3 regions of the Halalkalibacterium halodurans genome follow, and region 1 is predicted to be linked to each of the others. Evidence: riboswitches for the same ligand, from Rfam matches in the RefSeq annotation. Region 1 holds a riboswitch; each other region holds the start of a gene.
What was found. A riboswitch is a leader RNA that binds a small molecule or an ion and turns the genes downstream of it on or off. The one in region 1 is predicted to bind thiamine pyrophosphate.
Positions count from the first base shown of each region.

Region 2: it holds a riboswitch for thiamine pyrophosphate, as region 1 does, so the genes downstream of both, thiE (thiamine phosphate synthase) here and thiC (phosphomethylpyrimidine synthase ThiC) in region 1, are expected to answer to the same signal.
Region 3: it holds a riboswitch for thiamine pyrophosphate, as region 1 does, so the genes downstream of both, FED51_RS13545 (acetylornithine deacetylase) here and thiC (phosphomethylpyrimidine synthase ThiC) in region 1, are expected to answer to the same signal.

Region 1 covers NZ_CP040441.1:2,088,255-2,099,271, reverse strand. Annotated here, with positions in the region: gene FED51_RS10255 (EamA family transporter) at 1-773, opposite strand, end outside; gene FED51_RS10250 (YczF family membrane protein) at 932-1,162, shown strand; gene FED51_RS10245 (spore germination protein) at 1,157-2,278, opposite strand; gene FED51_RS10240 (Ger(x)C family spore germination protein) at 2,300-3,499, opposite strand; gene FED51_RS10235 (spore germination protein) at 3,533-5,080, opposite strand; gene FED51_RS10230 (IS1182 family transposase) at 5,564-7,201, shown strand; gene thiC (phosphomethylpyrimidine synthase ThiC) at 7,409-9,196, opposite strand; TPP riboswitch at 9,336-9,450, opposite strand; gene FED51_RS10220 (long-chain fatty acid--CoA ligase) at 9,541-11,017, opposite strand, start outside.
Region 2 covers NZ_CP040441.1:1,596,286-1,607,302, reverse strand. Annotated here, with positions in the region: gene FED51_RS07880 (hypothetical protein) at 1-377, opposite strand, end outside; gene thiD (bifunctional hydroxymethylpyrimidine kinase/phosphomethylpyrimidine kinase) at 540-1,352, opposite strand; gene thiO (glycine oxidase ThiO) at 1,370-2,479, opposite strand; gene FED51_RS07865 (thiazole synthase) at 2,494-3,273, opposite strand; gene thiS (sulfur carrier protein ThiS) at 3,279-3,476, opposite strand; gene thiE (thiamine phosphate synthase) at 3,473-4,108, opposite strand; TPP riboswitch at 4,196-4,304, opposite strand; gene FED51_RS07850 (YqgU-like beta propeller domain-containing protein) at 4,360-5,469, opposite strand; gene FED51_RS07845 (NAD(P)/FAD-dependent oxidoreductase) at 5,800-6,852, opposite strand; gene aspA (aspartate ammonia-lyase) at 7,352-8,767, opposite strand; gene FED51_RS07835 (ROK family glucokinase) at 8,764-9,756, opposite strand; gene FED51_RS07830 (YqgQ family protein) at 9,768-9,962, opposite strand; gene FED51_RS07825 (hypothetical protein) at 9,986-10,501, opposite strand; gene FED51_RS07820 (spore germination protein) at 10,664-11,017, opposite strand, start outside.
Region 3 covers NZ_CP040441.1:2,797,749-2,808,765, forward strand. Annotated here, with positions in the region: gene FED51_RS13535 (gluconokinase) at 1-1,164, shown strand, start outside; gene aceA (isocitrate lyase) at 1,249-2,532, opposite strand; TPP riboswitch at 2,736-2,842, shown strand; gene FED51_RS13545 (acetylornithine deacetylase) at 2,942-4,225, shown strand; gene tenA (thiaminase II) at 4,435-5,109, shown strand; gene FED51_RS13555 (ATP-binding cassette domain-containing protein) at 5,102-5,851, shown strand; gene FED51_RS13560 (ABC transporter permease) at 5,848-6,600, shown strand; gene FED51_RS13565 (ABC transporter substrate-binding protein) at 6,597-7,589, shown strand; gene FED51_RS13570 (mechanosensitive ion channel family protein) at 7,655-8,770, opposite strand; gene FED51_RS13575 (YtxH domain-containing protein) at 9,066-9,398, opposite strand; gene FED51_RS13580 (hypothetical protein) at 9,544-9,999, shown strand; one part of gene FED51_RS13585 (IS630 family transposase) at 10,049-10,594, opposite strand; one part of gene FED51_RS13585 (IS630 family transposase) at 10,596-11,017, opposite strand, start outside.

The DNA.
Region 1 (11,017 bases):
GACAGCAGAACAGCGACAGGTAACTCGATCGAACTCAGAATACTGCCTAATCCTGAACCGATTTGCGGCATCCCATAGGCAAACAACAATGGCGGAATACAAACGCCAAAAAGTCCGAGCAACACTCCATACCAACCAAGTTGTCCGTACATTGTTAAAGGTTGATGGATAAGCTGTGGTCCAAAAATGAATAAAACGGCCATTAAGCTGCCTGACACCATGTAATAACTCCGTTGAACGGTGGGTAGCTGGGGCAATACTTTTGCGTTTGCTAGGATGAACAGGGCAAATGAAACAGCCGCCAGTAAACCGAACAAAACACCGAGCCAATGAACCGTCCCTTGATTGACCCATGAGCTACCGCTAGCTAACACGGTGCCAATTAACAAAATGATAAGGGAACCGACCGTTTTTTTCGTTGGAAACTGGCGATTGATTAAACTTTCAAGGACAACCCCTATCCATACGAATTGAAATAAAAGAATGATGGCTACTGATGCCTCAATTGTGACAAGGGATAAGTAGTAAAAAATCCCCACAAGGCCTGTAGGAATGCCAGCTAACATCAATTGGATTTTTTCTTTCATTGTTAGCCTTTGCTTCTTTTGCGTAAAGGCTAACAATGCTGCTAACAAAAACCATCCGATCAGAAATTGACTCGAGGTCACCACCGCTGTAGGAACTCCATTTTCGTATGCAAGCTTTACAAGAGTGGACAAAACCCCGTATGAGCAAGCTCCTAGAAACACAGCAGTTACAAACTTAATCCGCACAATGAAGCTCCCCTTCTCCGCAAATACGATCTATCACACCCCTTAAGTATACCAACCGAGGTGATGCAACTGTCAATGGAAAGGTTCCTTTTTTATCCTTACATGATCCCTTTCAACTGGCCTACACTAATCTAAAGACGGTCTTTTAGAGGTGTACTATGATTAAAATTATCATGATTTCACTCTTTGTTTTCGCGATCCTCATGGTTAATAACTTAATTATGAATTTGTTGACAGGGGTATCATTCAATCGCTCAATAACCTATTTTTTACACCCGTTTCAAGTGATGGCTCAGTCAGAGAGACTTATTTTTTGGTCGATGATCTTCTTCGCACTGATTGGAACGACTTATATGGCTTCCAGCTTTTACGGTAAACGTTCCTCATGAAAGTGAGCTTGAGTTTTTCACTTTCCCCATCTTTTTCTGAATGAGTAGAATTCCTAACACAATCAAAGGAATCCCTACTTGGAACGGTAAATGGAGATAATATGGAACAACCTCCAACCCTTCTTTTAAATGTTCACTAAAATTGGCCGCAATTTGTATAGAATTAAATACAAGGATCGCACCGAAAAGAGGTAAGATTTTTTGGAACTTGTCCACTTTAAACAACTCACTAATTCCAGCGACTCCGGCATAAAAAAAGATGGCTACTTTAAAGAACATGGCAACGACTAGCACGGTTACCGCTAAAGCATCGAGCCGCTCGATAAAGTCGGCCGCTTGGATTTTCCCTACCATCGTTAACAGTGGAAACGTGGCCCGATTCGTAATATCTACCCCTAATACAATAATGTATAAAATCGTCGTTAGTGCGAGCAGTAGTCCGCTCACGCTGATCGCTAAAAGACCGATCCGAAATCCCATCTCTTTTTTGTTTAAAAAATGAAAAAGCATTGTAAAAACAATAATTTCTCCGAACGGAAACGTAAACGTTACAGGGAACGCTTGTCTCAGGACAGGTATCCAGCCATTTTCTAAAATGGGCAGCAGATTTTTTATGTTGTAAAGGTCTGTACTAAATATAAGCGTGACGGAAAAAAAGCCGATGAAAAATAAAATGATGAGAAAAAACTCTCCCGTTCTCGCAAGTACATTTATGCCATGAAACAAAACGTAGACAATGACCAAAACCACCATTAAATTAATCACCATGAGCGGGGTGTCTGTTAGCATGGACGTGGTTAACAAGTCGCCAAAATCACGTAAAACCCTCGTAGCAATGTAAATGAAATAAAGACAATAGAGAAAACCGATGAACCAACCGATCGGGACCGTAAGAACTTTTTGCAAATAGGCGATCCAAGTATCGCTTGGAAAGTGGCTATGCAAGTAATACAAAACACAATAAAGCACTAACCCTGCTAGCATTGCTGTTAGAACCGTAATCCATGCATCTTGTCCTGCGTCTAGCCCCACTCCGACGACAATGGCGCTCCCTAATTCAAACAATACAATCATGGAAAAAAATTGATATGTGCTAATCGTCGTTCCATTCTTCATCGGATATCTCCTCGATTCAATTTATTCGATGAACGGATTGTTTCGGAATCCTGTTCGGCGAATAAACGTATTTACTTGGACATTAACTTGAAGCTCGGCAAAATGCTCATTCCACTGATCTTTAAGCATCTTCCATTGATCAGGATACTTACGATGCACCTCTTCCCCAAACCCGAAAATATCGATTTGCTCCTCTTGACTAATTTGAATCGCTTCTAGTGCCTCGCTGCGAATTTCGTCCTCTAGTTGTTTTTCCACCTTATGGATGTTTTCAATGACAGTCAGATCAACACGGCAATTAACTTCCCCGATGTTTCCTTCTGCAAAAATGGTTAGGTTTATTTCCAACGTTTCTTGATCCGTCATCTTAGCTTCCATTTGTGCATTAGACTGGATAATTTCAATCGCTATTTTTTCATCGTTATGGCATGGCAACGTAACCACAGTACTTTCAATCGCATTGTCAATCCAATTGGTCCCCCTCGCAGCTTTGTGATCTAACCACGAGTGTAAATGACCATCTCTGAACATGGCCATTCCGGCAGCTTGCAAAATGACAGGTGGCTTTGATTTACCTAGCCCCTCCCCTTCCACTGCTTCAGATAAGTCTCCAACAATTTTGATTCCGCTGATCGTATTTTCCCGGCCCATTCTTAGCTGATTAATAATCACATCTTGGATTTCCACTTCTTTCGTCTCTCCCCATACGGCTCCTGAGGTTTTAATCGCTTCATCAATTTTTTTTGCAGGAATCCGCTCAAAAGGAGACTGGACGAGAAGGACTTCTTCCGCTGTACTTCCTCTCGCAATGACCATCGGGATGTTCGTTCGAAAGGCGTGATCGCGCTCGAACCAATCGAGGGCTTTATTTAAACCTTCCTCTCTTGCAAAGTCCTCTCCGATAACGACCAAATTCGTATGGGGAGAATAAATACGACGAGACAACTGCTCCGATGCTTTTCGAACTGCTTCGAAAATAGAGTTTCCGACACTGGAAATGACGACCGTTGACGTTGATCCTTGCTGAACCCCATCTTCATCGGCTGATACTTCTGAAGGATTGATAATTTGGAATGACACTTTGTACGTTCCGTTTTCCCCTTTATCGATTCCGACACCAGAAATAATCGACAAATCCGACAACTCACTAGCATCCCAGCAGCTTGACATCAGTAGAGTCGCGAAGAAAAGAACCAGTAGCTGAGTTTTGCGCCATCTCATAAGCGTTCGTCCCTTTCTAATCTAGCTAAAAACTTAACTGTTTTTGTCTTCTACATGTCTCTTATCAAGCCATTTTAACGGTAGGCGAAACAGTCCGTCTTTTTGTGCTTTCATACTGAACGGAGCAAATGGTGCAAAGTAAGGCATTCCAACGGAACGCAAACTCGATAAATGAGCAACAAGCATAATAAGCCCTAAAATAATCCCATATAAGCCGAAAGTAGCAGCGAGTAGCATCATAAAAAAACGCAATAAACGAGCGGCAACGGCTAAGTTATATGCCGGTGTTGTAAAGCTTGCGATCCCGGTCGCTGCCACGACGATGACCATCGAGGCCGATACAATTCCCGCTTGCACCGCTGCTTGACCAATGACAAGAGCTCCGACAATCGATACTGCCTGACCAATTGCCCGAGGCATTCGCAATCCTGCTTCACGAAGTAATTCAAAGGTAAATTCCATAATAAGCGCTTCAACCAAGGCAGGAAAGGGGATCCCCTCTCGTTGTGATGCCAATCGGATTAGCAGCGTTGTTGGGATTAAATCTTGATGAAATGTAATCAAGGCTACATACAAAGAAGGACCGAGTAATGAAACAGTAAAAGCAAAGTAACGCAATAAACGAATAAACGTCGACAAATCATACCGCTGGTAATAGTCTTCTGCCGCTTTAAAAAACTGGGCGAAATCAGTTGGTAAAATTAAAGCAAACGGCGTTCCATCAATAATTAAAGCGACTTTCTCTTCCACAAGTGCATATGCCACCATATCAGGTCGCTCCGTATTATAAATCGTTGGAAATGGTGTTAGCATCTCGTCCTGCATCGCTTCCTCAATATTAGCCTCGCTAATCACTTTGTGGGTGATGACACGGTTGAGACGTTGTTTGATTTCTTGCAAGAGTTTTTTGTCAACTAAATCGTCCACATAAACAAGGGCCACATCGGTATGTGTTGTCTCGCCAAGCTCCGTATTTTCCACACGTAGACGGTTTGATTTTACTCTTCTGCGAATGAGAGAAAGATTCGTTTGCAGCGATTCATTGAATGCATCTTTCGGACCGCGAACCGTCGTTTCCGTGGAAGGCTCCTCAATCGAGCGCCATTTGCTTCCTGGGGTGCTGCAACTTAAGGCTTTATCAAATCCATCGATTAGTACGATCGAATTGCCTGATAATAGCGAGTGGATGATCGGACTCCACAAGTCATACGCCTGTACTCTCGCGACCGATAAAATTTGTGTTTCGATTATCGAAAGACGTTTATCCTTCGTATCTTCCTTAAAGTAGTGAGCTTCCTTTGAAGGGTGGAGAGTCGCACTGACGATACATTCGCTGACCAGTTGCTCATCAGCCAGACCATTGATGAACACTGCAACTCCACTAATTTCTGGTTCATGGATGATCATTAACTCACGAATAACTAAATCGCTACTATTTCCGAGCAGCTCTTTGATTTTTTTTTTATTTTCCTCGAGACTTTCAGATAGCATCTCATTTTCCCTAATATGGTTCACTTCATGAACCTGATCAATGGGCCGCTTCCGTTTTACAATGGATGATAATCCCTTCGTCCGTCTCATCGCGATCTCTCTCCCCATTTAAAGTATCATTAAAGCAATCTAAGTCATCTTTATAAACTTAACCTTTGCCATCTAGGGAAAAATATGCATGATGAATAGGCCTCTCTATGTTAAAAAAGCAACCGAAAACAATTTTTCCTATGGTAAGAGTATTTTAAATAGAAATGCACTTTTGAACGTTCCATAGAATGCTTTTGAATACGGGTAATCATCCGTAGAAATCGCTCGACCGATTAATGAATGACCGCCCACTTCATAAAAATCCGTTATATCTATAATTGAAGCGAAGTCCTACCGTTAGAGCCTTTTCACTATAGTTAAAAAGAGGCTGTCCCATAAGTCAAAATGATTGACTTATGGGCAGCCCTTTTGAATACAAAAAAATCGCCCCGTTCGTTATAATGTAAGTACCCACACAAACAAAATAAGAAAACGGAGGCGATTCTTTTGAGTAACTCTATAGCTACTTTCATTCATTATAACATGGACCAATTAGTCCTTCCAATGGATTTTAGCGATCTCATCCCCGAAGACCATGTGGCGCGTGTGGTGAATGACATGGTGGAAATGGTGGATGAAGATCTCTTCTACGCCCCATACAAAGGTGGCGGCCGGAGTGCCTACCACCCAAAGATGATGACGAAAATCATTTTGTATGCCTACACGCAAAAATTATATTCGTGTCGCGACATTGCCAAGTCCCTGCGTGAACATCTTCCGATGATGTGGTTGGCCGCTCGTCAAACACCAGATTTCCGCACCATTAATCGTTTTCGCTCGGAACGAATGAAAGACATCATTGAGCCATTGTTTACGTCCCTCATTCAGTTACTGCTCGACCAAAACTACATCACCATGGACAACTACTTTCTCGATGGAACCAAAATCGAGGCGAATGCCAATCGATATACGTTTGTTTGGAAAAAGTCCGTCCAGAAGTATAAGGAGCGGCTACAGGACAAGCTCGAAGAATTATTCGCCCACATTGAAGAGACGATTGATTCCGATAACCAGCAGGTAGAGAATGATCAAGGGGAAAACAAGCGTGTGACTTCTGAACAGTTACGTGAAGCTGTCACTCAAGTGGAAAAACAGGCGAATCAAGCGGAACAAGCCCTTCATGACGAACAAGATCCGGTTCTGAAAAAAGAGAAAAAAGCGGAAGCTCGTCACTGGCGCCAATTACATAAGAAGTTAAACACAGACTATCTGCCACGCTTAGAAAGATACGAAGATCAATTAGCGACATTCGGTGATCGAAATAGTTTCTCCAAAACCGATCGAGATGCCACATTTATGCGTATGAAGGAAGATCATATGAAAAACGGTCAACTGAAACCCGGATATAATGTACAGGCAGGGACCGAAAATCAATTCATTGTCGGTTATTCCATTCATCAACGCCCAACAGATACTCGTTGTTTGATTCCACACCTTCGTATGCTTGAAGAACGCCAACTCCCCTTTCCAAAGAAGCTAATCGCAGACGCTGGTTATGGAAGTGAGCCCAACTATTTATATATCGCTGAAAACGAATGGGATGCCCTCATCCCTTATCATACGATGAGAAAAGAAGAAAGCCGGGTCTATCGGAACGACCCATGGAAGGTACAGAACTGGACGTATTTGGAACATGATGATACCTATATATGCCCAAATAACCGGAGAGTGACTTTTCGATACTACCGCAAACGAACGGATGCCTACGGATACGAACGAGACTTCAAAATATATGAATGTGAAGACTGTACTGGGTGTCCATTCAAGACGGATTGTACAAAAGCGAAAGGCAATCGCCAGATTCACTATAATCCGGTATATGAAGAAGGAAAATCAAAAATGAAACGAGCCCTTGATACGGAAGAAGGCGCAAAGACCTATCGAAAACGGAAAACAGAGGTCGAAAGCGTGTTCGGTCATATCAAGGGCAATCGGTCGTTCCGTCGTTTTCACCTTCGTGGCCTTGACAAGGTGAACATTGAGTTTGGGCTGATCGCAATCGCCCACAACTTCCTGAAACAGGCGAAGACCATCCGCCTGTTTCAGGAAGAGATAAACCGATCATCGGAGACAAAAAGCCTGAAGCGACTTATAAATGTCACTTCAGGCTTTTCTTTTTAAGGGCTTTTGAGACAACCCCTTCCCACCTTAGTAGTAGAGGGGCTCTATTTTTCCACACTTTTCGCACGTTTGATAGGTAGGGCCTTTTTGAAAATGGTGCTCACAGCTCATTTCATGCTGCTTGATCTCCTTTTCGATCCGAGTTGTTTCGTCTTTTAATTGCTCCAGCTTTTTTCGTAGCTCTTGAATAACCAGGATGATCCCTCCTTATCGGTATAGGTTACCTCCCGCTTGTTTAAATTCATCGGCTTTCTCTTCTAACCCTTTTTCAATCGCTTCCTCCGTATCAAGACCCTGTTCTTTCGCATAGGTGCGAATGTCTTGAGAGATTCTCATGCTACAAAATTTTGGACCACACATGGAACAGAAATGAGCGGTTTTTGCTCCCTCAGCCGGTAATGTTTCGTCATGGAATTCCATTGCCCGTTCTGGGTCAAGAGATAAATTAAACTGGTCACGCCATCTGAACTCAAAACGCGCTTTCGATAAAGCGTCATCCCGTTTTTGTGCCCCTGGGTGTCCTTTCGCCAGATCTGCTGCATGGGCTGCGATTTTATACGTGATGACACCTTCCCTTACATCATCTTTATTCGGTAAGCCCAAATGCTCCTTCGGTGTCACGTAACAAAGCATGGCTGTTCCGTACCAGCCGATCATCGCTGCTCCAATCGCTGATGTAATGTGGTCATACCCCGGCGCGATGTCGGTCGTGAGCGGTCCTAACGTATAAAAAGGGGCTTCCTGACAAATGTCTAACTGTTTATCCATATTTTCTTTAATTTGATGCATCGGAACATGTCCTGGACCTTCAACCATCACTTGTACGTCATGCTCCCAGGCGATTTTCGTTAACTCTCCTAGCGTTTCAAGCTCGGCAAACTGCGCTTCATCATTGGCATCAGCGATCGAACCTGGTCTCAGTCCATCCCCTAGGGAGAAGGCGATATCATATGTTTTCATAATCTCGCAAATCTCTTCGAAATGGGTGTATAAAAAGTTTTCTTTATGATGGTACAAACACCACTGCGCCATGATCGAACCACCGCGGGAGACAATGCCTGTCACGCGCTTTGCTGTTAACGGAATGTAGCGAAGTAAAACACCGGCATGGATCGTAAAATAATCGACCCCTTGCTCTGCTTGCTCAATTAACGTATCGCGATACACTTCCCACGTTAAGTCTTCTGCTACTCCGTTTACTTTTTCTAACGCTTGGTAGATCGGTACGGTCCCGACTGGCACAGGAGAATTGCGAATGATCCATTCCCGGGTCGTATGAATGTTTTTCCCTGTCGAAAGGTCCATGATCGTATCGGCTCCCCAGCGCGTAGCCCACGTCATTTTTTCCACTTCTTCAGCAATCGACGATGAAACAGCCGAATTGCCAATATTCGCATTAATCTTAACATGGAAATTCCGCCCGATGATCATCGGTTCGCTTTCTGGATGGTTGATATTGGACGGCAAAATCGCTCGCCCACGTGCAAGTTCATCACGAACAAACTCTGGGGAAACATTTTCACGGATTGCGACAAACTCCATTTCCGGTGTGACAATTCCTTTTTTGGCGTAATGCATTTGTGTCACATTAGCACCTTTTTTTGCTCTTAACGGCTTGTGCGAGCTGGTGCGCGGAAACACTTCTCGCGCCGCGCGTGGATCATCGTCCTTCGTAAAGCCATTGTCTTCTGGACGCACATCCCGTCCTTCATATTTTTCACAGTCACCCCGCTCTAAAATCCATGACTTACGAATCGCAGGCAACCCTTTTTCGATATTCACTTCATAGGATTCATCGGTATAGGGGCCGCTGGAATCGTAGACGAGGATCGGCTCATTTTCCGCTTCGCCGCTATCTGTCACGGTCGGGTGCTGGGAAATTTCGCGAAATGGGACACGGATGTCAGACCTAGAACCTGTAACGTACCGTTTTTGGCTGTTTGGAAATGAGGATTGAATCGATAATTGCTTGAGGTCGATCGTTGATTTGGACATGGAATCTCTCCTTCGCGTGTGTAGTCGTCAGGACAAGATTCTGAATCCATAAAAGGTGGGAATAGGAGTGTATTTTTTTAATAAAATAAGCCAGGGTTTTCGTCATTCAGACGGACCCTGGCATAAAATACATTCGTGTGGTATAACATGATAACTTCCCCACGCTGGTATGATCCAGATCAGGTCCCGAGGGTTTAAAAACTTCATCGCGTTTTTTTCTCAGCCCAGCTCATTGGACTCCCCTAGTTATTTCTATTAAGTTCGAGTTTCATTATAAAGAAACTGAGCGAAAAGGGAAAGGCATTGTTGTCTTTTTAGGAAAATAGACCCATTAGGGCGCATTGTTACCTATTGGCTTCCATTTGTTCTTTTACTTGCTCACGGAGAGCCCGTTTCAAAAATTTTCCGACCGATGTTTTTGGTAGCTCATCCATAAAGATCACCCGGTCTGGAAGCCACCAAGATGGAAACTTCCCTTCTAGAAAGCGACGAATATCTGCTTCAGCTACCGACCCTTTATTTGGATCTTTTAGCACGACACATGCAACTGGGCGTTCTTGCCATTTCGGATCAGGGACGCTAACGACTGCTGCTTCAAAAACATCCTCATGGGCCATGATCGCATTTTCTAAATCAACAGAAGAAATCCATTCGCCCCCACTCTTAATTAAATCCTTCGTTCGATCCACAAGCTTAATGAATCCTTCTTCATCAATCGTCGCCACATCCCCTGTATGGAGCCATCCATCGGCAAAAGCATCTGATACCTCCTCTGCCTTATAATAGTGGTCGGCAATCCAAGGTCCACGGATGAGAAGCTCGCCCATTTCCGCCCCATCAGGTTTAACCTCCCCATTAGGCCCAACGACCTTCACCTCCAATCCTGGGACAACTAACCCTTGCTTTGCCCGTAATTCTAACGTTTCCTCTTCATTCAAATCAGCTTGATAGCTTTTTACCATCGAAACTGTCACAAGAGGACTGGTTTCTGTCATTCCATAAGCATGAAGAAATGGAACGTTGTACTTTTGCTCAAAGGTTTGAATCATGGCTGCTGGTGCGGCAGACCCTCCGCATAAGATGGCACGGAGATGCTCTGTTTGATAAACTCCCGTCTCTAGCTCTCTCAGGAGACCTAACCAAATCGTTGGCACTCCTGCCGCAAGTGTTACCTTTTCTTCATCGATTAGCTCTGCCAGCACTTGTGGCGTAAACTGAGGGCCTGGCATCACCTGTGTTGTGCCAAACCAAGTCGCAGCAAAAGGGAGACCCCACGCATTTACATGGAACATAGGGACGACTGGCATGAGCACGTCTTTTTCTGACAATCCTGCGGTATCAGCAAGTCCTAATGCCATGCTGTGCAAATAAATTCCCCGATGGCTGTAAACAACCCCTTTTGGTTTTCCAGTTGTAGCTGAGGTGTAGCAAATTCCTGCCGGAGATGTCTCATCGATCGACTGAACAAACTCGAAGGAAGGGTCCCCTTTCGCGATGAACTCTTCATACGAGAAAACATTCGGCCAATCGACTTCCGGAAGCTCACCATCAGACATCAAAACAAACGCTTCAACTGACGAGAGTTGATCACGGAGCTGGGCAATGAGCGGCCAAACATCTGCATCGACGAAAAGCACCCGGTCTTCGGCATGGTTGATCACATAGGCAATATGATCTTGAGAGAGACGTAAATTAATCGTATGGAGCACGGCGCCAATCCCTGGTATGGCGAAATACGCCTCCAAATGTCGATGTGTGTTCCATGCAAAGGTCCCTATTCGATCTCCTTTCTTAATGCCAAATTGGGCCAGAGCCGATGCC
Region 2 (11,017 bases), 490 kb from region 1:
TCGCGCAATTCATTCGGAAAAGAGAAAATCACGCCATCGGAGACAACCTTCCCTTTGGAACGAAAAATCTCCTCGTGACCATAAAAAAGGCGAATGTCCCCTTCTGTAAAAACAATTTCATCAGCAGGCTCCATCATAGCAATACTGATGTAGTCCATGCCGTATAATCCGTCCGTTGGCATCGCGTTCCAGTCCCATTCAACTTGGACAGTTAATTGATTTTCTATCGCTTCCGCCTCCACATCAAACGAGACGACATCCTTTAATTCTTCATTTGAAAACTCTGTTTCTTGCTGTAAGTAAAAATAACCACCTATGAAAAGTAGCACCATTAAAGTCGCTGGCAAAAGAAAAACGATTTTATTTCCTGTTGGCATCTTTATTCTCCTCTCGATCGCAAAACAATCGGAGTTTTTCTGTCCTTCCTCTCTAACTCATACGTTACTATCATATCAAACCAGTCGTCTATCGAAAACAAATACACTTAACGACATAAAATGAGCCCACGCCTCTTCAAACGGGACGTGGGCTACGAGCGTTCATGATGAGAGACTCTCTTTTTTATAAGCATGATGGTTAGTTGGACCAATCCCTCCACCAATCGCCACCGCATGCTTAATGGCAGTCGAAATAAAAGCTTTTGCTGTTTTTACCGCATCAAAGACGGATGCCCCTTTGGCCAACTCTGCGGCAATGGCAGCAGCAAACGTACAGCCTGTCCCATGAGTGTGCTTCGTATCAAATCGAGAAGAAGAGAAGACATGGATCGTTTCTCCATCATACAATAGATCGGTTGCTTCATCTCCTGACAAATGTCCACCTTTTAAGACAACATAGCGTGGGCCAAGAGCGTGTAGCTCTTTGACCGCTTGTTCCATCTCCGTTCGGGAATCAATCGATTCTATGCCGAGAATTTTCGCGGCTTCTGGCAAGTTTGGGATGATCACAGTCGCAATCGGCAAAAGCTTCTTCACGAGGGCTTCTACCGCCTCATCGAGTAAGAGTGCTGCTCCGCCTTTGGCAATCATCACTGGATCAACGACGATATGATTGACGCGATAGGCTGTTAGCTTCTGCGCGACAAGCGTAATAATGTCTGCTGAAAACAGCATTCCTGTTTTCACAGCATCGGCCCCAATATCTGAAAGAACCGCATCAAGCTGTGCTTCAATGGCATCTAATGTTTGCGGATAGACACCATGGACGCCTAATGTATTTTGAGCTGTAAGAGCTGTAATGACGCTCATTCCAAACGTATCTAACTCTTGAAACGTTTTGATATCTGCTTGAATCCCCGCTCCGCCACCACTGTCAGAGCCAGCAATCGTCAATGCTTTTGCTAGATTGTCCATCTTCCTGTTCCTCCTTCTTAAGAAAAACGCATCGGGTCAAACATTGTAAGTGGGACTTCTGTCTTTTTTCCCTCCACAACATCCGCCACGACTTTAGCTGTAATCGGGCTTAATAAGATCCCGTTACGATAATGACCTGTTGCAAAAACAACATGTGGTGCTTTTTTCGTCTCACCGATCATAGGATACCCGTCCTGTGTGGCAGGTCGCAGCCCAGCCCACGTATGAAAAGGGGTAAGCTCGTTTAAAAACGGAAAGATATGACCATTCCAATTCGTCAGTCGTTTAATCCCTTGTTCTGTTACCGTTGTATTATAGCCAGCGATGTCTTCTGAGGCGCCGTTAACGACCGTTCCATTTCCTTTAGGTACGATATAGCCTTGACTTGTGTACACAATATGACGAACATCGCCAGCGGGAACTTCATAGGCGCAAATTTGCCCACGAATGGGATATACAGGAACACGCAGAGAAAAAGTTTCCTCGTGCTCAGAAGCCCACGCCCCTGCACAAACAATCAGACGATCTCCTGCCCATTGCTTTCCTGAAGGCCCTCGGAGAACTTGGTGTTCCATCCACGCCTCTATCGAAATATGTCCTACCTCGTCTTCAATGGTCACTCCTAGCTTACGGCAGCCGATTTCTAACGCTTTGACGTAATCAGGAGCAAACAAATGACTTTCTTCAGGATAATAGATGGCGCCGATAATCTCATCTGAAATATTCGGTTCAAGCGCACGAATTTGTTGCTGACTTAAGATCTCAGACTCAACCCCGAACGTTCCTTGCCAATGCTGTCTTGATTCAAGTTCAAGAAAATCAGCTTCATGATAAACACAATGAAGGCTACCTGATTGAACATATTCAAAAGACTTGCCAGATATCTCCTTCACCGCTTGCTGCCAATCGGGATACATCTTTAAGCTTTCGTGAGCCAAATGAAAAAAGTCATTAGGGTCTTCACCAATTTCAGAAAATGGGGCGAGCATACCCGCTGCAGCTCCAGACGCTTGTCCCCCGCATAAGCCTTGCTCAAGCACGGTGACTTGATGCCCTCGCACTTTCAGTTCAAAGGCAACCGCTAGACCGATTACGCCACCGCCTAATACAATCACATGCTCCTTCACCTAGAACCACACCTTCATTTTGAAATGAATGTCTCAAGTCCGCTGCTCGCTGTGGCGTACCGTTTTTTAGGAATCCGCCCCGCTAAATAAGAAAGTCGCCCTGCTTCGATCGCATGCTTCATCGCCAGCGCCATTTTCACAGGATCTTTTGCCTTGGCGACAGGTGTGTTCATGAGCACGCCATCGGCGCCAAGCTCCATCGCTTGAACGACATCTTGTGCGGAACCGAGACCCGCATCAACAATGATTGGAACGTTGGCTTCCTCCACAATTAAACCAAGGTTGTACGGATTTAAAATGCCGAGTCCAGTTCCAATCGGAGCACCTCCTGGCATAACCGCTGCAGCTCCTGCTTCTTCAAGCCGTTTGCAAAGCACAGGATCATCTGATGTATATGGTAAAACTGTAAAGCCTTCATTCGCTAACGTTTCGGTCGCCCGTAACGTTTCTACAGGGTCTGGTAAAAGGGTTCGCTCGTTTACGCTAATTTCTACCTTGATCCAATCACTTAGACCCGATGCCCTAGCCAGACGAGCAATGCGAATCGCTTCTTCAGCATTTTTTGCTCCAGAAGTATTCGGCAAGTACGTAAACGTTTTTCCCTCTAGATGCTGTAAAATTGCGTCTTCTCCCGGTGCCTGCAAGTTTACACGACGAATGGCAAATGTCAGCACCTCTGCTTCCGACACTCGAATCACTTCATTTTGAACGAAAGGATTCGGGTAGCGGCCCGTTCCTAAAAAGAAGCGGGAGGTTAACGTCTTTCCGCTAATTGAAAGTGGTAGATCCTTCATCATCATCATCCTCCTCCAACGAAGTGAACGAGTTCAATCCGTTGTCCTTCCGTTAGTTCAAAATGAGTCCAATGCTCCCGATCAATAATTTCCCCATCGACCTCTGTCACTACGAGCTGGTCGTCCAATTCATAATGGCTAACGAGTTCCGCTAACGTATTCGCTTTAATTGTTGCAACTTCACCATTCACAATTACATTCATGACCCAATCCCTCGCTGCTCTAGAATAGTGCTAAATACTTCACATGTCCCTTTTACGTCCTCTGCCCCGACAATTTCACTAATCATGCAAATGCGTGTAGCTCCAGCGTCCAACACTTGTTCCACATTATGCAATTTGATCCCACCAATCGCCACAAAAGGAATCGAGATCTCATGAGCAACTTGCTGAATATAAGCGGTCGTAACAGGGTCCACTACATCCTCTTTACTCTTCGTTTCAAAGATGGGACCTACCCCTATATAATCAGCGCCTCCCTTTTCGGCTTCCCGTGCTTCTTCGATTTTATGAGTAGAAATTCCGATTATTTTATCACGGCCCATAATTTTGCGCGCTTCTGAAAGAGGCAAATCGTCCTGTCCGAGATGGATACCGTCTGCATCTACGGCAAGTGCTACATCGATATGGTCATTAATGATCAACGGAATGTCATATTTTTTGGCTAATGCTTGAAGGACTCTCGCTTTTTCAAGCACTTCCCGTTTGTGACTTTTCTTATCGCGCAACTGAATGATATCTACCCCACCAAGGATCGCTTCTTCCATTACAGCTTGTAACGAGCGACCGGGGTGAAATTCTTCCCCCGTTATCGCGTATAGCCGAAAATCTCTCATTTTGCTTCTCCTCTCTCTTTTCTCTGTTTTGTATATACAATAAAAAAAGCCAGCCATCCATAAGGATGCCGGCTACCCATGATGATCGTCACGTGCAGTCGACTTCCCTACGCTGGCATGATCCAGATCAGGTATGAGGGTAAAAGGAACACACCTTTTTCTCAGTCCACTTAAGCAGACACCCCTAGTCTCCTGTGCAATTATTCATTCTCTTTTTATTATGACATATTCTGATCTCGTTGCAAAGATGGTTACTCAATGAGGGAGTTACTCTCTCCAGTCAGAAGATCCATCACTGTTTCTAAACGCGGGCCAAACAATGCCCTCTGCCCCGTTGGCGACAAACGAAACGGAACGTGTTCATCTGACTCAAATAGAACGGTTTCCTCACCGTGATCAACATCAAAGGCGATAAAGGAAAACCCTCCATCATATTCAAAATAATCTCCCGTTCGATTAGGTTTATAAGCATAAAACAGCCGTTTGTTTAAATCAAAATCATAAAACGGGATCCACCACTGCTCGGAATATGTACGTAGAATTGGCACACTCCACTCCGCAAGCTGTTCGGAACCGTTCCAAAATTGATAGGTCGTCACTTCTGCCCCTTGCTCTGGACGCTCAATGATAAGCGTTACATGATCGCCAAAACCAAGGGTCGCAATCGCTTCCTCATGCAACAAAACAACCTCTTCTGTTTCAAGGTCAAAGGTGTAAAGCGGAGCATAGTATCCTTCGCTATCTCCATTCCAATCAAGATAAACAATCGTACGCTCATCTAACCATTGAACGAATGATTGGTCCAAGTCAAGCATCTCTACTTGTTTGTCGCTAGTATCGATGAGATAAAGGTCCTGCTCCCAGTCTGGCAGATAGGCAACCGCTATAAGTTTATCTTCTTCATATGGACTCCAAAAAATTGAAAAATCTTCGCCAAAGTCTTCAAGCTTCATGAGCAGTTCCCCTTGGCTATCAATGATCGAAACAGGGGCATCACCAGCTTGCGTCACCGTTTGAATCGCAAATTGGCTGTGCGTGCTATTGGCGGTAACTTTAATCACAGCGTCGTCAGATGAAAACAAAGATTTTTTTTCTCCTGTCAACAGGTTATAAATATAAACAAGGGAATTCTCTCCTTCATCTGTTATGTACAGAATACTGTCAGAATCATACCACTCAGCTATATCAATGTACTGTGCTTCAGTACCGGCAATTGGCGTTATGGAAGGCTGTTCCTGCCCAGTTGGTAACGGATCTTCTTCTTGTTCTGGCAATGTATCTCGTTCGGGCTCGTCTGCTTGAGGAAAGCAACCAGCGATGAAAAGCAAACATACGGATAGGAGAACCGCGCGGTATTTCACGTTAATCTCCTTTCTACTAGTATGGTTTATAATAGTCTCGATAATAGTATAACGATTTTTCAGACAAAAAAGTTTCAGATTCTGAACATTTTCTTTACAATTTTTTAACTGTTAGTGAAACGTGCTTTTAGTATATCCGTTACTCGATGATCAAACCAACCATTATTCATTTTCAGAAATTCGACTTGCTTTCAAACCCTTCTTCCTTACAAAACTGGCTTGCTACCAATCCTTAACGGGGAAACAATCGTTTTTCTATTACCCTGCTGACCTTTCTTAAAAGCGCAAAAAGACCTGTGATCGCCCGTACGTTCACAGATCTTAGAGATACTAATTTTTTAACATTTGTCTTATTAATTCCCGATTCCGTTCTTTAAACACATGATTGTGTGATGAAACCATTGCTGACTGATGGGCTTCTGGCTCAATCCATTGCTTTGCTTGGTTGACTGCATTCGCTGCATCTTGAAAGGCTCCGGCGATTAAGTGTAGCTTTCCTTCATGATTTAGAACATCCCCTGCTGCGTAGATGCCCCCTACAGATGTAGCACTTGTTGGGGTTCCGGCAATATAATAATCATCGATCCGATCAAGAGTTACTTCGCTTTGATCAAGCAACGACTTATCCCGTTCATATCCATGGTTAATAATCACTTCATCAACTGCTAAATTAGTCACTTCACCCGTTTGATGATCAGTAAGCTCAACCTGTTCAATTACTTCTTTCTTGTCTCTGGCGATCAGCTTGGTAATTGTCGTATGGAAAAGGCAAGTAGCGGAACTGCTTAGAAGTTGTGAAATCTGTGCTTCATGACCATTCAACGCCTCTTTTCGATAAGTTAAATAAACTTTTTTTGCGATTGGCTCTAGTTCGTTCGCCCAGTCGATGGCCGAATTACCCCCTCCAGAAATGATGACTGTTTTATCTTTAAATCGCATCAACGACTTAACCGTATAGTGTAAATTCGTCACTTCAAATCGTTCGGCCCCTTCTAGCTCGATTTTTTGCGGCTTTAAGATTCCACCACCCACGGCAATTATCACGGTTTTTGTTAAATGCGCTCGTCCAGAAGCTGTCCTTATCACAAACCATCCTGACTCCTCTTGAGCAATCGATGTGACTTTCTCATTCAAAACGACGGTTGGATTGAACGTTAACGCTTGCGTAACAAGCTGTTCAATTAACTTTTCTCCTAGGATCGGTGTTAATCCACCCACATCCCAAATCATTTTTTCTGGATAAACATGAACTTTGCCACCTAGCATCGGTTGATACTCGATAACCTTCGTTTTCATTTCTCTAAGTCCGCTATAAAACGCAGAGAACAATCCTGCTGGTCCGCCGCCGATAATTGTAACATCATAAAGTTCTTCCCAGTTCATCCTCTTTCGCCCCTTTTAACAAACGGTGATATTGATTATCATTATCAATTAATTGTAACTGATTTTTTTACGGCTAGCAACTCAAAACGTTTCTGCCGCAAAAGATAAGATTTGCGCAAAAATACCGAATGGTGACGAGGAGGACATCTTAAAAGTGGACATCGGCCTGTGCTGAATCTTATAACAACACCATAAAAAAATGAGGAGCTGTCTCAAAAGTCTATCTTTTGAGGCAACTTCTTTACTTATTCGTTCAAAATGACGACTTGGCGGACGCTTTCCTCGGGCAAGCTCCAGCTTCCTCGAGAACCCCACTCTCGGCGATCTTTCGCTGTTGCTTTTCCCGCAGGAGTTTCCGCCTGTCGCTCGAAGGAACCAAAGAACACAAATCAACACAAAAATCGGGAGAACCGTATCAAACGGTTCTCCCGATTTTATTTTTTAAGGTGCTTTTGGGACAGCCCCCGATTGTATGTTCATATCGTTTCCCTTTAAATTCTTATCCGTAAATGAACCTTGCCCCAGCAATACCAGGCTTCGTCATTTCTTTCGGATCCAAAATTTCGTTTAGTTCCTCTTCTGTTAAAATCCCTCGTTCTAGACAAATTTCTCGTACTGGACGCCCTGTTTGGATCGCTTCCTTTGCGATTCGAGAGGCTGTTTCATATCCTACATGGGGGTTGATCGCAGTAATGATCCCAACACTGCTCTCCACCATTTCTTTGCAGCGCTCTACGTTGGCCGTCATTCCTTCAATCGCGTGCTGACGGAACACCTTCATCCCGTTTTGCAGGATCGATAACGATTGAAGTAAGTTAAAGACGAGAACCGGCTCCATAACGTTTAGTTCAAGTTGCCCAGCTTCTGACGCTAAGCTAATCGTATGGTCATTGCCGATGACTTGGAACGAAATTTGGTTGATCACTTCAGCCATTACTGGATTTACCTTTCCTGGCATGATCGACGACCCTGGTTGACGCGGTGGAAGGTTGATTTCATTTAACCCCGTGCGTGGCCCAGAGCTCATCAAGCGGATGTCATTCGCCATTTTTGATAAATTGATCGCCAAAATTTTCAGCGCACTCGATAATTCTGTGTAAGCATCCGTATTTTGCGTCGCGTCCACTAAATCTGCTGCATGGCGGAACGGAAATTCAGTAATGTCACTTAAATAGGCAACCACTTTTTCCATATATTCAGGCTTTGCGTTAAGTCCTGTCCCTACTGCTGTCGCCCCCATATTAATTTCATGCATATGATCAATTGAGCTGCGGATTCGTCCCAAATCACGAGTGAGGACGCGGCGGTAAGCGCCAAATTCTTGTCCCATTCGTATCGGAACTGCATCCTGTAAATGGGTTCGCCCCATTTTTAACACATCGTCAAACTGTTGTTCCTTTTCCTTAATGGCTGCAATCAGGTCTTCTAGTGATTGAATTAATCCTTTGGCTAAATAAAGACAGGCAATATGAATAGCTGTCGGGAAAGCATCGTTTGTCGATTGCGCCATGTTCACGTGAGTATTTGGGCTCACGCGGAGGTATTCCCCCTTCTCTCCTCCAAGGATTTCAATCGCACGATTGGCAATCACTTCATTTGCATTCATATTAAAAGAAGTACCTGCACCACCTTGGATCGCATCAACGATAAATTGATCGTTGAACGTTCCTTCGATCACTTCGTCTGCTGCGGTAATGATCGCATCGGCAATGTTAGCTGGCAACACCCCTACATCCCGATTCGCCATCGCAGCAGCCTTTTTGACAAAGCCAAAGGCGCGAATCAATTCCTCATGAGGGGGATACCCTGTAATGGGGAAGTTTTCCCTCGCTCTCATCGTTTGAATTCCGTAATATGCCTCTTTCGGTACTTTCTTTTCACCAATTAAATCTCGCTCTACACGATAGTCTGTCATGCCGTTTCGTTCCCCTTTTCCATGCTGTTCTCTTGTTGCTTGACTAACCATCCGCCGCCAATGACCCCGGCATCATTCCCGAGGGTCGCAATGCGAAACTCCGCTCCATCTGCCACACGAGGTAGGGCATAGGCTTCAAAATGCTGCTTAATCGGCTTTAGCAGCGTATCTCCCGCTTTAGAGACCCCACCACCGATGACGATTTTTTCCGGGTTCAAAGCATTCGCTAAGTTGGCAATGGCAAAGCCTAAATAATAGGCAATATGATCAACGACCGATAATGCAAAAGCATCGCTCGCATCCGCTGCAGAAAAAACATCTTTCGCCGTAAGAACCCCATGCTTGTCATAATCTAGGGCGAGCCGACTCTCCTTATGTTCGGTCACTCCTTCAGTTGCAATTCGGGCAATTCCAGTTGCACTTGCTACTGTTTCAAGACATCCTGTTTTCCCACAATTACAAGGAGCCCCCCCTTCCGGAATGACCGTAATATGACCGATCTCACCAGCCATCCCATTGACCCCATGCAAAATGTTTCCATTCGCAACAATTCCACCACCAACACCTGTTCCAAGTGTAATGAGCAGCATATTTTTCGCCCCATCACCAGCACCTTTCCACATTTCTCCTAACGCTGCGATGTTGGCATCATTGTCGACAATGACAGGGAGTTTTGTCTCCTCCTCTAATTTATCCTTCAACGGAAAATCCCGCCAACCAATATTTACCGCATGATAAATAAAGCCGGTATCCATCTCGATAAAACCAGGGGCCCCGAGTCCGATTCCAATTAGATCGCTCTTCGATTTATGATGCCCGCTAAGTCGTTTATCAAGAGCATCGGCAATATTTGTTGTAATCAGCGCACCGCCGTCCTGTTTGTTTGTCGGAATTTCCCACTTATCAACAATCTCTCCTGCGGTTGTGAGAAACGCCATCTTTATCGTTGTTCCACCGACGTCCACACCAACATACCATCTGTCACTCATTTCCCCACCTACTATTCCTTGATTTTGGCACGTTCAGTTCGAAGGAGCAGCCTTCCTTTTTGGTAAGTAATTGAATCAATCATTTCCATTTGATGAAGCTCCCTTAGCTCCTCCTCCATTAGCTCAAGGTCCACTGAACGGTCACCAGTGTAAATGATCGTGCCAAACTGCTTTAGCAGCTGTTGCACTTCATAAACCGTTTTCATGACGGTCGTCACCTCATCTACTATTATAACAGCTTCAATACGGTTGCGAAAAGAAGCCAAATGAGGGGAAGGAAATGAAAAGATGGTTGTCTGGAATAAAATTTCATTACCGCTCGCACTTGGAATACTCCACCAGCAAATAGCCCAGCGGTGAAAACGAGTGCCAAAAATAGAATAAAAAATGTTCGCCATCCTAGCATCCCGAGCTGCAAGCCAAGGAAAAAGGAGATCACCGCAAAAAGGATCACATTGGCCCTTCCATCAAATTGAAAGAATCCAAACGTCGGATGGAAGCGCATAAAACAAGAAACGATGAACACAAAACAAAGGGCTACGATCACCACGTCTAGTAACCGAAATGGAAACCACCCTGTCGTAAACAAACTGACGAGCATCCCGAAAAAGCTGCTAAACAAAAACAGGCCGCTAAACAGTAGAAAGGAAACAGGTCTAGCTTGAACCTTCCCTCCTACGACCAATCCACCAAGGACGAACCCAAATGTTACAACAAAAAGCGTGAGCGCAACAACTGGCCACATATACCATGCCCCTTCCAGTTACAGTCTCGATACTTCATCCTTATGTGGTTGTACACTAATTTAGATTAAAAAACTTAGCTTGTAAGCAAATCTATTCAAACGGGATCGTACAAGGAAAAGTTCTTTCATTGTATGAAACAAGAAGGTGAAAAGTGCACCCAATTAACGATCAGGATCTTTTGGGTGGATCGCAACAGGTCGGCGATGTTTTAAAGGCATTGGCGCACGAAGCAACACATCTCTAAGCGCCCGGCCATTAAATGGGATAAACGGCCAAAGGTAAGGGGTATCGATCGATCGAATGTGGGCAAGCATTAGGAGCCAGACGGTCGTCCCAATCAAGTAGCCAGCAAGACCAAATAAACTCGTGACGATTAGCAAAGCGACGCGAATGAGGCGATTGGCTAGACCCAGCTCATAGCTTGGAGTAGCGAAGGTCCCGACGGCTGCTACTGCTAAATACAAGATTACCTCTGGGGAAAACATCCCTACTTCAATCGCGACTTCTCCAATTAA
Region 3 (11,017 bases), 710 kb from region 1:
TTAAGATTGTCACTCAGTTCTCAATTCATGAAACGAACGGGAACCCCCTTTCATCCGATGACACCTTTTTGCAAATTAACATGGATGAAACAGAAGAAATACCCGCCTTTTATAGAGGCTTCCTCCTTCGCCTCCATTAAAGAATATTTGTGCCTTTTATGGTTTGACGAGCATGTAGTCGATTATGCAACAGCCTCTTCCTATGGGATGTTCGACATCGACGCATGCGTGTGGGACGTGGAGGCTTTACAGCTTTTACAGCTTTCCTCTGAACAGTTCGGTAAGCCTGTTCCACCAACGTACACCCTTTATGGTATGAGTGCTGCACTTGCAGATGAACTTGGCCTTCTTCCTTCCACTCCTTTTGTTGTGGGAGCCACTGACGGTCCACTTGCTAACTTAGGAGTTGGCGCTACTGGGGAAGGGGATACCGTGATTACGATTGGAACGAGCGGCGCCATTCGTCAACTGTCCTACCGTCCAATGGTCGACGAGCATCAACGCACGTTCTGTTATCGTGTCGATGACCATCTTTTTGTTTCAGGCGGGGCGACAAACAATGGCGGTATCGTATTACATTGGCTACAGAAGCTATTTGCGATAAATGGGCTTGAGAAAAATGCTAGTTTCACACCGAGCTATGATTCGCTGCTTCGGCTTGCCGAACAATCACCAGCTGGGGCGAATGGCGTTCTGTTTCTACCATACTTAAATGGAGAACGTGCCCCTATTTGGGACGGAGCGGCCCGGGCAAGTTTTGTCGGATTAGGAATGTCACATCATCAACCAGACATGATTCGCGCTGCATTAGAGGGGACGATCTTTAGTCTCTATCATGTCGGGCAAACGCTGAAAGAAATGAGCGGTAGACCGACCCGCTTGTTTGCCAATGGTGGTTTTTCACGTTCAAGGTTTTGGCTTCAAATAGCGGCCGACATGTTTAATCAAGAACTACTGTTGCCAAAAAGCCACCAAAGCGCAGCATGGGGAGCGGCGTGGTATAGCTTATATGCTTTAGGAGAAGTTCCTTCCCTAGCAGCCATTAAAAATAGTGTCCCGATGACCAATTCCATTCTTCCTGTAACTGAACATTCTCTCGTCTATGAAAAAAATTTCACGTTTTACGAAAAATTAGCCACCTCTCTTCCGATGCTTCGGAAATAACGAGCTTTTTGTTTTATATCAAACTATCAATAATAATCTTGTATTATAACAGCCACTACAAAAAAATGTAGTGGCTGATTTCCCTTATTTTTGAAATTGCGCTTCCTCGGTCGAACCAGTAAGTGCAGTCGTTGATGATGTTCCCCCTGTGATTGTTTGTGCCACTTGATCAAAATAACCGGTTCCCACTTCACGTTGATGTCTCGTTGCAGTATAACCTTTTACTTCACTGGCAAATTCGGCTTGCTGAAGTTCAGAATAAGCGCCCATCCCCCGTTGTTTATAGCCATATGCAAGCTCAAACATGCTATGGTTCAGTGCATGAAAGCCTGCAAGCGTGACAAATTGGAACTTATACCCCATCTTACCGAGCTCTTGTTGAAATGTTTCGATTGTCGCCCGATCTAGATTTGCCTCCCAGTTAAATGAAGGCGAACAATTGTAGGCAAGTAGTTTTCCAGGGAATTTCTCATGAATCGCGTCGGCAAATTGCTTCGCTTCCTCTAACGAAGGCTTTGATGTTTCACACCAAATGAGGTCCGCATATGGAGCGTACGCTAAGCCTCTAGCAATCGCTTGCTCAATACCTGCATTCGTCCGATAAAACCCTTCCGGCGTTCGTTCTCCCGTAATAAAACGTTGGTCTGCTGGATCAATATCACTCGTAATTAAATCAGCTGCATCTGCATCGGTCCGGGCGACCAAAATCGTCGGCACTCCCATAACATCTGCTGCTAGTCTTGCTGATACTAAATTGCGGATTGCCGTCTGCGTCGGGATGAGAACTTTTCCGCCTAAATGACCACACTTCTTTTCGGAAGCGAGTTGATCCTCAAAGTGAACCCCAGAAGCTCCTGCTTCAATCATCGCTTTCATGAGCTCAAAGACGTTTAATTGACCACCAAAGCCAGCTTCCGCATCAGCTACGATTGGCGCGAAATAATCCACTTCTCCTTCCCCTTCAAGGTGTTGAATTTGATCAGCTCGCTGAAGTGCTTGATTGATCCGCTTTACGACACTTGGAACGCTATTGGCAGGATATAAGCTTTGGTCTGGATACATATGTCCTGCTAGATTGGCGTCTGCTGCTACTTGCCATCCACTTAAATAAACCGCTTTCAAACCCGCCTTTACTTGTTGGATCGCCTGTCCCCCAGTCATCGCACCGAGGGCATTCACGTAATCCTCTTCGTGGAGTAGCTTCCATAGTTTTTCCGCCCCAGTCTTTGCAAGGGTATACTCGATTTTAAGCGAGCCTCGTAGTTTGACTACCTCCTCTCCGCTATATGGACGCTCCACTCCTTGCCACCGCACGTCATTGCTCCAAGACATCTCTAATTTTTCCGCTGTTTCTTGCCATCCACTCATCATACTCTCCCCTTTTTTCATTTTTCGTCAGGATTACCTGACAACAACTGTAATAATACAGTATTTGATTTATGACTTTATAATATAACAGATTGATTGCGATGACAACCACTTTTTTCTAACATTTTTGAACTTTCTTTCGACACAATGAAAAATGATTGTCAAATCTGCTCGAATTATGCTAACCTAAATGTAACTTCATAGGAATCCACTAGGGGTGCAAACCGCTGAGAGAGATGTTTTTTAGCATCTTAACCCTCATTCACCTGATCTAGGTAATACTAGCGAAGGGAAGTGGCCATCGTCATTACTGTTCATTTATGGAACTGATTGAAATTGAACGATGATTACAAGCCACTTCTTTTTTAGACAGTGGCTTTTTATTTTGTCCGTTCAATGAATCTAGGAGGTGTTTAAGCTGTCGGTTATCGAAGAGTTACTAGCTCATGTCGACAAAAACAAGGAGGAGCTACTTGCCCTCGTTCAAACGCTTGTCGCCTATCCAACCCCAAGCCCTCCAGCAAGAAATACGGCTGACGCCCAACAGTATATCCGTACGTATTGTGAGAAGCTTGGCTGTAATGTAGACATGTGGGACGTTTATCCAAACGATCCTAACGTTGTAGCAATCTTAAAAGGTACATATAGCGAATCATATCGAAGCCTGATTTTAAACGGTCATATCGACGTGGCCGCCGTCGATGAATCGGAAGAGTGGAAAACACCGCCGTTTGAAGCAACCGTTAACCAAGGAGTGATTCGTGGTCGTGGAGTGGCAGATATGAAAGGTGGTCTTGCCGCTTGTTTATTTGCGATGAAAACGCTACATGCGTTCAATATTCAGCTTCCAGGAGACCTGATCTTTCAATCTGTCGTCGGTGAAGAGGTTGGCGAGGCGGGGACAAAAAGTTGTTGTGAAAGAGGGTACACAGCTGATCTTGCCATCGTCAGCGATACGAGCCATTGCGAAATTCAAGGCCAAGGTGGTGTGATCACAGGCTGGATTACGGTTAAAAGTCCTGTTACCTTTCACGACGGAACAAGACGGAATTTGATCCATGCTGGTGGAGGAGAATTTGGCGCGAGCGCCATTGAAAAAATGATGAAGCTCATTCAAGGCCTACAAGAGCTTGAGCGTCATTGGGCCGTTACCAAATCGAGCCCAGGTTTTCCGCCAGGGATGAACACCATTAACCCTGCCTTTATCGAAGGCGGCCGTCACCCTGCGTTTATCGCCGATGAATGCAAACTATGGATTACTATCCACTACTACCCGCATGAATCCTATGAAGAGATCGTCCGTGAAGTCGAAGAGCATCTTTTGCACGTAGCCAAAGCAGATCCTTGGATGAGGGAGCACCCGCCATCCTTCTCATGGGGCGGTACTTCCATGATAGAAGACAAAGGAGAGATTTTCCCTGCCTTTCAAATTGATGAACAAAGTGACGCTGTGCAACTACTAAAAAAAATTCATTACCATTTAACAGGTGAAGAGGTAAAAACGAGCATGTCACAGACCGTAACCGACGGAGGATGGTTGGCTGAAGCGGGCATTCCGACCTTGCTCTTTGGGCCTGGGAAACTTGAAGATGCCCATAGTGTCAATGAAGAGCTAGAAATTGCTGAACTAGTTCAATATACGAAAACATTGCTGACGTTCATCTATGAATGGTGCCATCTTAGAAAAGCGTAGGGACTGGACCTAAAGATCGGAGAGAGGAAGTACGAGAATGCCCCCTCGGGAAGGTACCCGCTTTTGGCGCTTGGTGCGAGTCTCTGGTGATCCTTTCTTTACTTATGAGAAAAACTAGCTTACGCCAAGTCTTAATGACTGAAGCGCTCGTATTGCTTAATCTTTAATCACTTTCATACTTATAGTGAAAATAATAAGGAGGTATTCGTATGTCTTTTGCAGCCAGTTTGTATGAAAAAGCTCAGCCTATTTGGAAGGCTGGTTACAACCATCCATTTGTTCAAGGGATTGGTGACGGCACACTAGAGAAGTCGAAATTTCAATTTTTCATGAAGCAAGACTATTTGTATTTGATCGATTACGCGCGCCTTTTCGCCCTTGGGACATTGAAAGGAAACGACCTACAAACAATGTCAACGTTCTCCAAGCTTCTCCACGCAACGTTAAATGTTGAAATGGATTTGCACCGAGCGTATGCAAAACGACTCGGCATTTCGGCAGAGGAACTGGAGGCAACTGAACCAGCCGCGACAACCCTCGCTTATACGAGCTACATGCTTAATGTAGCACAGCGCGGCTCGTTGCTTGACTTAATCGCTGCGGTTCTTCCATGCACATGGAGCTATTACGAAATTGGGGTCAAACTCAAAGGCATCCCTGGTGCTTCTGATCATCCTTTTTATGGCGAATGGATCAAGCTTTATGCTTCTGATGAATTCAAAGAGCTCGCCGATTGGTTAATTCAAATGCTAGATGAGGAGGCAAAAGGGCTATCTTCAAAAGAAAAAGCCAAGCTAGAGACGATCTTCCTAACGACAAGTCGATTGGAAAACGAGTTTTGGGACATGGCGTACAACGAACGTATGTGGAACTACAATGGTTAAAGAGCTGTTAACGTTCGAGGAGGTTTCCTTTGCCTACTCTTCCTCCTCACCTGTCATTGAGCGACTGTCGTTTACTGTGTTTGAAAATGAGATCGTTGCGATTTTAGCAAAAAGCGGTTCAGGGAAAAGCACACTGTTTCGCTTGATCACCGGATTAGAATCACCCGATCAAGGGACGATTGTTTGTCATGCTCAAGGAAAGATCGGTTACATGCCACAGCAAGACTTACTGTTGCCTTGGCTCACGATTTTAGAAAATGTGTCCCTTCCCCTTGAAATTCAAGGAAAAGACAAAAAAGAAGCCAAAATAATTGCAGCTTCTTTTTTCAACCGGTTCGGTTTAGTAGGGACCGAATCTCTTTATCCTGATGCCCTATCTGGAGGAATGCGACAACGGGCGGCTTTTTTACGTGCGACATTAACAAGCGAAACACTCCTACTACTAGATGAACCGTTTGCCTCATTGGATAGTTTGACAAAAACGTCGATGCACCGCTGGTTAGTATCGATGTGGGAAAAGGAAAAACGAACGCTTTTGCTCGTCACCCACGATATTGAAGAGGCCCTCCTGCTATCTGACCGTCTGTTCATTTTTACGAATCAGCCTCTTCATGGCTTTACTGAAGTTCAAGTGCCGCCGGACTTAAGGCGTAAAATGGAAACCACAGAAGAGATGGAGCAACACCGGTCCTCATTAAAAAAAGACATTCGTGCCTTATTGATAGAGGAGTCGTTGCGATGAAAAGATCCTATCAAGCACTCGAACCTACTCTTTTCTTTCTAATGCTCATGGTGATATGGGAGATTAGCGCTCGTATGATCGGTCAACCGTACCTTCTCCCCTCACCGATCCAAATCGTCATGCGTACGATTGATCTTTCGGAATCGTTGTTCTTTACCCATCTACCTGCTACCTTGGCGATCATCTCAATCGGATTGGCCCTGTCAATCGTACTCGGAATCCTCCTTTCCTTGCTTATGTTTTGGAACGAACGGGTCGAACGAGCGGTCTATCCGTTGCTAGTGGCTAGTCAAACGATTCCTGTTATTGCACTAGCGCCGATTTTCGTTTTATGGTTCGGCTACAGCATTTGGAGTAAAGTCGCCGTTACGGTTTTGTTGACCTTTTTCCCGATTACAGTAAATACGTACGATGGATTGAAGAGTACGAACCGCCAGTATGAGGAACTGTTTTACACGATGGGAGCGACGAAAAGGCAGTTGTTTTTTCGACTGTTCGTCCCATCGACGCTGCCTTCCTTTTTAACAGGCCTTCGCATCGCTGTTCCTTTGGCGGTCATTGGTGCTGCTGTTGGTGAATGGTTAGGTGCTAACGAAGGACTCGGTTATTTCAGCAGAAGAATGATGACTCAATTTGACGGACCCGGTGTTTTCGCACCGATTTTCATCTTATCGTTACTCGGGATTTTAGGCTTTGCTGCAATTAAAAAGCTAGAGAACATCTTACTACCTTGGAGGAAAAAACAATGAAATCATTTAAAATCATAAGTCTGCTTTTAGCGATTCTTTTTTTAGCAAGCTGTCAAACGAATACAGCATCTGATGATGAAGCATTAGAGACGGTTGAAGTGATGCTCGACTGGTATCCAAATGCCGTCCACACGTTCTTATATGTTGCGATCGAAAATGGCTATTTTGCAGAGGAAGGATTAGACGTGGACATCGTCTTCCCTACGAATCCAACCGATCCTATTCAACTGACAGCGAGCGGGGCGATTCCCCTTGCGCTTAGCTACCAACCAGATGTGATTTTGGCCCGTTCAAAAGACTTGCCGGTTGTGTCTGTTGCATCCGTCGTTCGTTCCCCGCTCAATCATGTGATGTTTTTGGCTGAACAAGATTTCGATTCACCTGCTGACTTAGTCGGACTTACGGTTGGCTACCCAGGAATCCCAGTCAATGAACCGATTTTAAAAACGATGGTGGAAGCTGCTGGAGGTGATTATGAGCAAGTCCATTTAATGGACGTCGGCTTCGAATTAGGAGCATCGATCGTGAGCGGTCGTGCCGATGCCGTTGTCGGAACATACATCAACCACGAATACCCGGTGTTAAAGCACGAAGGGCACGACATTTCCTACTTCAATCCCGTTGATTATGGTGTGCCTGAGTATGATGAGCTCGTGCTTATTTCAAATGAAGCATACGTTGAAGAGTCTGGGGAAGTGCTTGCGGCCTTTTGGCGTGCAGCATCAAAAGGGTACGAATGGATGGTTGAGAATCCTGATGAAGCGTTGAATGTGCTCCTCACAAACCAAGATGAGGCAAACTTCCCGCTTATTCAAGAAGTAGAAGAGGAAAGCCTCTCCATATTGCTAGAGAAAATGGAAAATCCGAATGGACCGTTTGGTGGACAAGATGCTGAATCTTGGGAAGAAGTGATTAGTTGGCTAGATGCTCATGACTGGCTCGAACAACCTGTTGTTGCAGAAGACGCCTTTTCACCCATTACGGATTGATAAGTAAAAAAGCAGCGTGCCGATCAAGCACGTTGCCTTTTTTTATTGGTCTTTTTCTTTTGATTCTAACGCTCTTGCGGAGGTAAGATCTCATCCTCTGATTCTCGCTTCATATACACGCTGCGGCTCGGGAACGCAACAGATACTCCTTCTTCCTCTAAAATCTCGATGATTTTTAAGTTGATCTCTTCTTTCACCACATACCATTCAGACCAGACGATGGTGTTCGTAAAGAAATAGATAAAAATATCGAGGCTAGAGGAGTTAAATTCACTAAAATGAACCATGATCACCTCTTGATCCACTTGATCGTGCTGACGCAAATAGGCTTCAATTTTCGTTCGCACCGATTGGAGCTGCTCTTTCGTCGTTGCGTATTCAAGTCCAAGGTTAAACGTAATCCGTCGTTTTCGCATCTGGGACCAGTTCGTAATCGGTTCACTTGCAAGCGTTGAGTTCGGAACGGTTACCACCGAATCCGCAAACGTGCGAACTCTCGTGCTACGGAACGTTATATCTTCAACCACACCCTCAACAGTTGGCGTCTGGATCCAATCCCCTTTCGAGAATGGCTTTTCAGTCACGATAATGACCCCGCCGAAAAAATTGCCGATCGTATCTTGTGCGGCCAAGGCAAACGCCAATCCCCCTAAGCCTAGACCTGCGATAAAGCCACCGATCTTAAACTCCCATTCCGCAAGGATGATCAGAATGGTGAGGGCCACGACAATAAACCGTAGCATTTTGGACAAAAACGGGATAACCATACTGTTTTCATCAAGATCCATCCATTTGGCAATTGTTAAAAAGATCGTCGAATGGGCCGCTGTATAATTAAAAAATCCCCATCCTAAAAGTAAAATTAATAGCGAACGGTACAAGTGGTCTACAAAGGCGACAGCTGTCACGGGGAACGGCAAAGCCATAAGAGCTAAGTATGTTCCGAGAATAATCCAAAACGCCCGCAACGGCTTCTCAAAGGAAAGTAACAAGTTTGTAAGGACGTCGGTTTTCGACTTTTTCGCTAGCCGTAAAATAAGCTTAAAAATATACTTCGTAAATACTTTTCGAAATACAAGAAAGATGATAAAAATCGCAACGGGTATAAGATAGTCTTGCCAGTTAAACCGTTCAAACGATTGAACAAAACGTTCCCATTGTCTCGCGTAATATGAATTCATGGTAACACCTACTTTTCTCTCTCGATTGTTAACAAACCGGATGTGCAAGCCATCTAATCTTCTCTCCTCTAATTTACTATTTTAGCACAGATAGAGCTGACGATTGTATTAGAAAAACATAATCCTTTTCTGTTTGAACGAGACAGTTTCAAAAAAGCCCGCTGCAGCAGCAACCGTAGCAACAAAGTTAAACGAATCGCTTGGGCTTAGGATGATTGACGCTTGGCATCTCATTTTAGGCTTTCTTTGTTTTAAAGGACTTGCCACTTTTCACTCCTACAAAAAAAGCTCCTCCTTACTCAGTAGGAGGTAGCTCATTTTCGACAACTTCGCGAATCATTTCACCGATTTGATTGTCCTCTTGATTTTCTCTTTGCCTTCTAGAGTGTCTGCCTTTTTGTCCTTTAAGTGTTTGTGCAAGATCATCGCTCCACTCATTCCCGATTTCCATCATCGTCGCGGTTACTTTCCCTTGTCTAAGACCGTCTAACTGCTTTATCATATTTTTACGAGTGACTTCTCCTCGCTCAGGGGCAAACAACAAGGCACTAGCCGCGCCAACGACTCCTCCTAAAAGAGCACCAACAAACATGCCGTTCATGCTTGAATTTCTTCTTCTTTGAAACATAGGTTGTACTCCTTTCTCATTCTGTCACATATAGTGTTAACAAAAATGGATTGAATATGTGAGTTCCCGTTATAGTTTCATTTTTCGCTGAAAAAGGAATAAATAAAAAGATCGTCTTATTTATGAGAAAAGGATGTGATACGGCATGAGCAAACGTCCGAAAGCACTTCAGAACATTATTGATTTCCGCTACGTTCAAACCGTCGGATTTTGGGAGCGTTTTCAAAAATTTAAACAAGAAGATTTCATTAGTGAAGAGTCAAAATTTTTTATTCTCACTCATTTTGCGGTGATGACGGCAGACGTCGTAAATTCTCTTTCAGGCTTCCACTCTGATGAATGGGAGGAAGAAGATGAGGCCATCTTCCCGTTTTTATCTGAAAGGGGAAAAGAATTTATTGCCCGCCAAGAAGAAATACCAGGACATGAAGAGATCAAAGTAAAAGACTTTCACGAAGTTCTCGTTTTAAAGAATGTCTCGATCCAACCGTTCGTCTCAAAACAAACGATCAAAATGCAGCAAATGCTTTTATTTAGTGATCAAGTCGTCGGTATGACATTTGGCGAAGTCCCTGAACCAACAGACGAAGATGATGAATGAGCCTGAGATCTTCGGAAATTATTTTTACTATATAAGTTGAATTTATCTTTTACAATCGAATGCACAATCGATCAATAACTTTTCTAGGTGAGTCATTTAACTCACGAATAAAAGCTTGCACATTTCTTCGAATCTCTTTAACAGAGGAATAAAAAAGGTTATTAATTACGTCTGATTTGAGCCATTTCCATAACCCTTCAATGAGATTTAACTCAGGGCTGTAAGGTGGTAAAAAAACCAATTCTAAACGATGTTGGTGGTTACGCAAAAAAGGTTCAATCAGCTTCGCATGATGAATACGGGCATTATCTAACACCATGACAATCTTACCGGTCGGATAGTGTTTCAATACCTTTTGAAGAAAACGAAGAAACGCTTCGGCATCGTATCGTTCTTCTTCTACACAAAGCACATCTCCCGTTTCATAATTAAGTGTACCGATGAGTTTGACACCCTGGTGCTTTCCATAAGTCGGAATGATTCGTTGCTTGCCTTTTAAAAACCATGTGTATTGAAGAGCTTGGTAATCCCGAATCATCGACTCATCTTGAAAGAGAAGATGGTCAATCTCCTCATTTAAGAGTTTTTTTATAGGCAGGGAACGTCTCTTCCACAAACTCTTTTTGTTTCAACGGGTCAGCTTTTGCCAGCGTATAAGTCGGTTTGGTATAACTAAGGCCTAAATCGTGTAAAAGTCGAGAGACACCACGAAGAGTATACGGTTGGTTCCATTTTTTCTCGATAAATGAAGCAATGATCTTTAACGTCCAATTATACTTAGCTGGGAAGCCAACATCTACGGGAAGTTTGGTCGCAATCACTTGAGCCAATTCCTGTTCTTGTTCGGGTGTTAATTTGCGTGGCGCTCCAGGTGATTGTCCCATGGTTAAGCCATCTAGTCCCTTTTCTTTGTAGGCATTCACATAGTTATAGATAGTTTTTTCGGAACGCCCAATCATGGTTGTGATTTCTTTTTTAGAATAGCCTTGTAAATAAAAGTAAATCGCTTGATAACGTT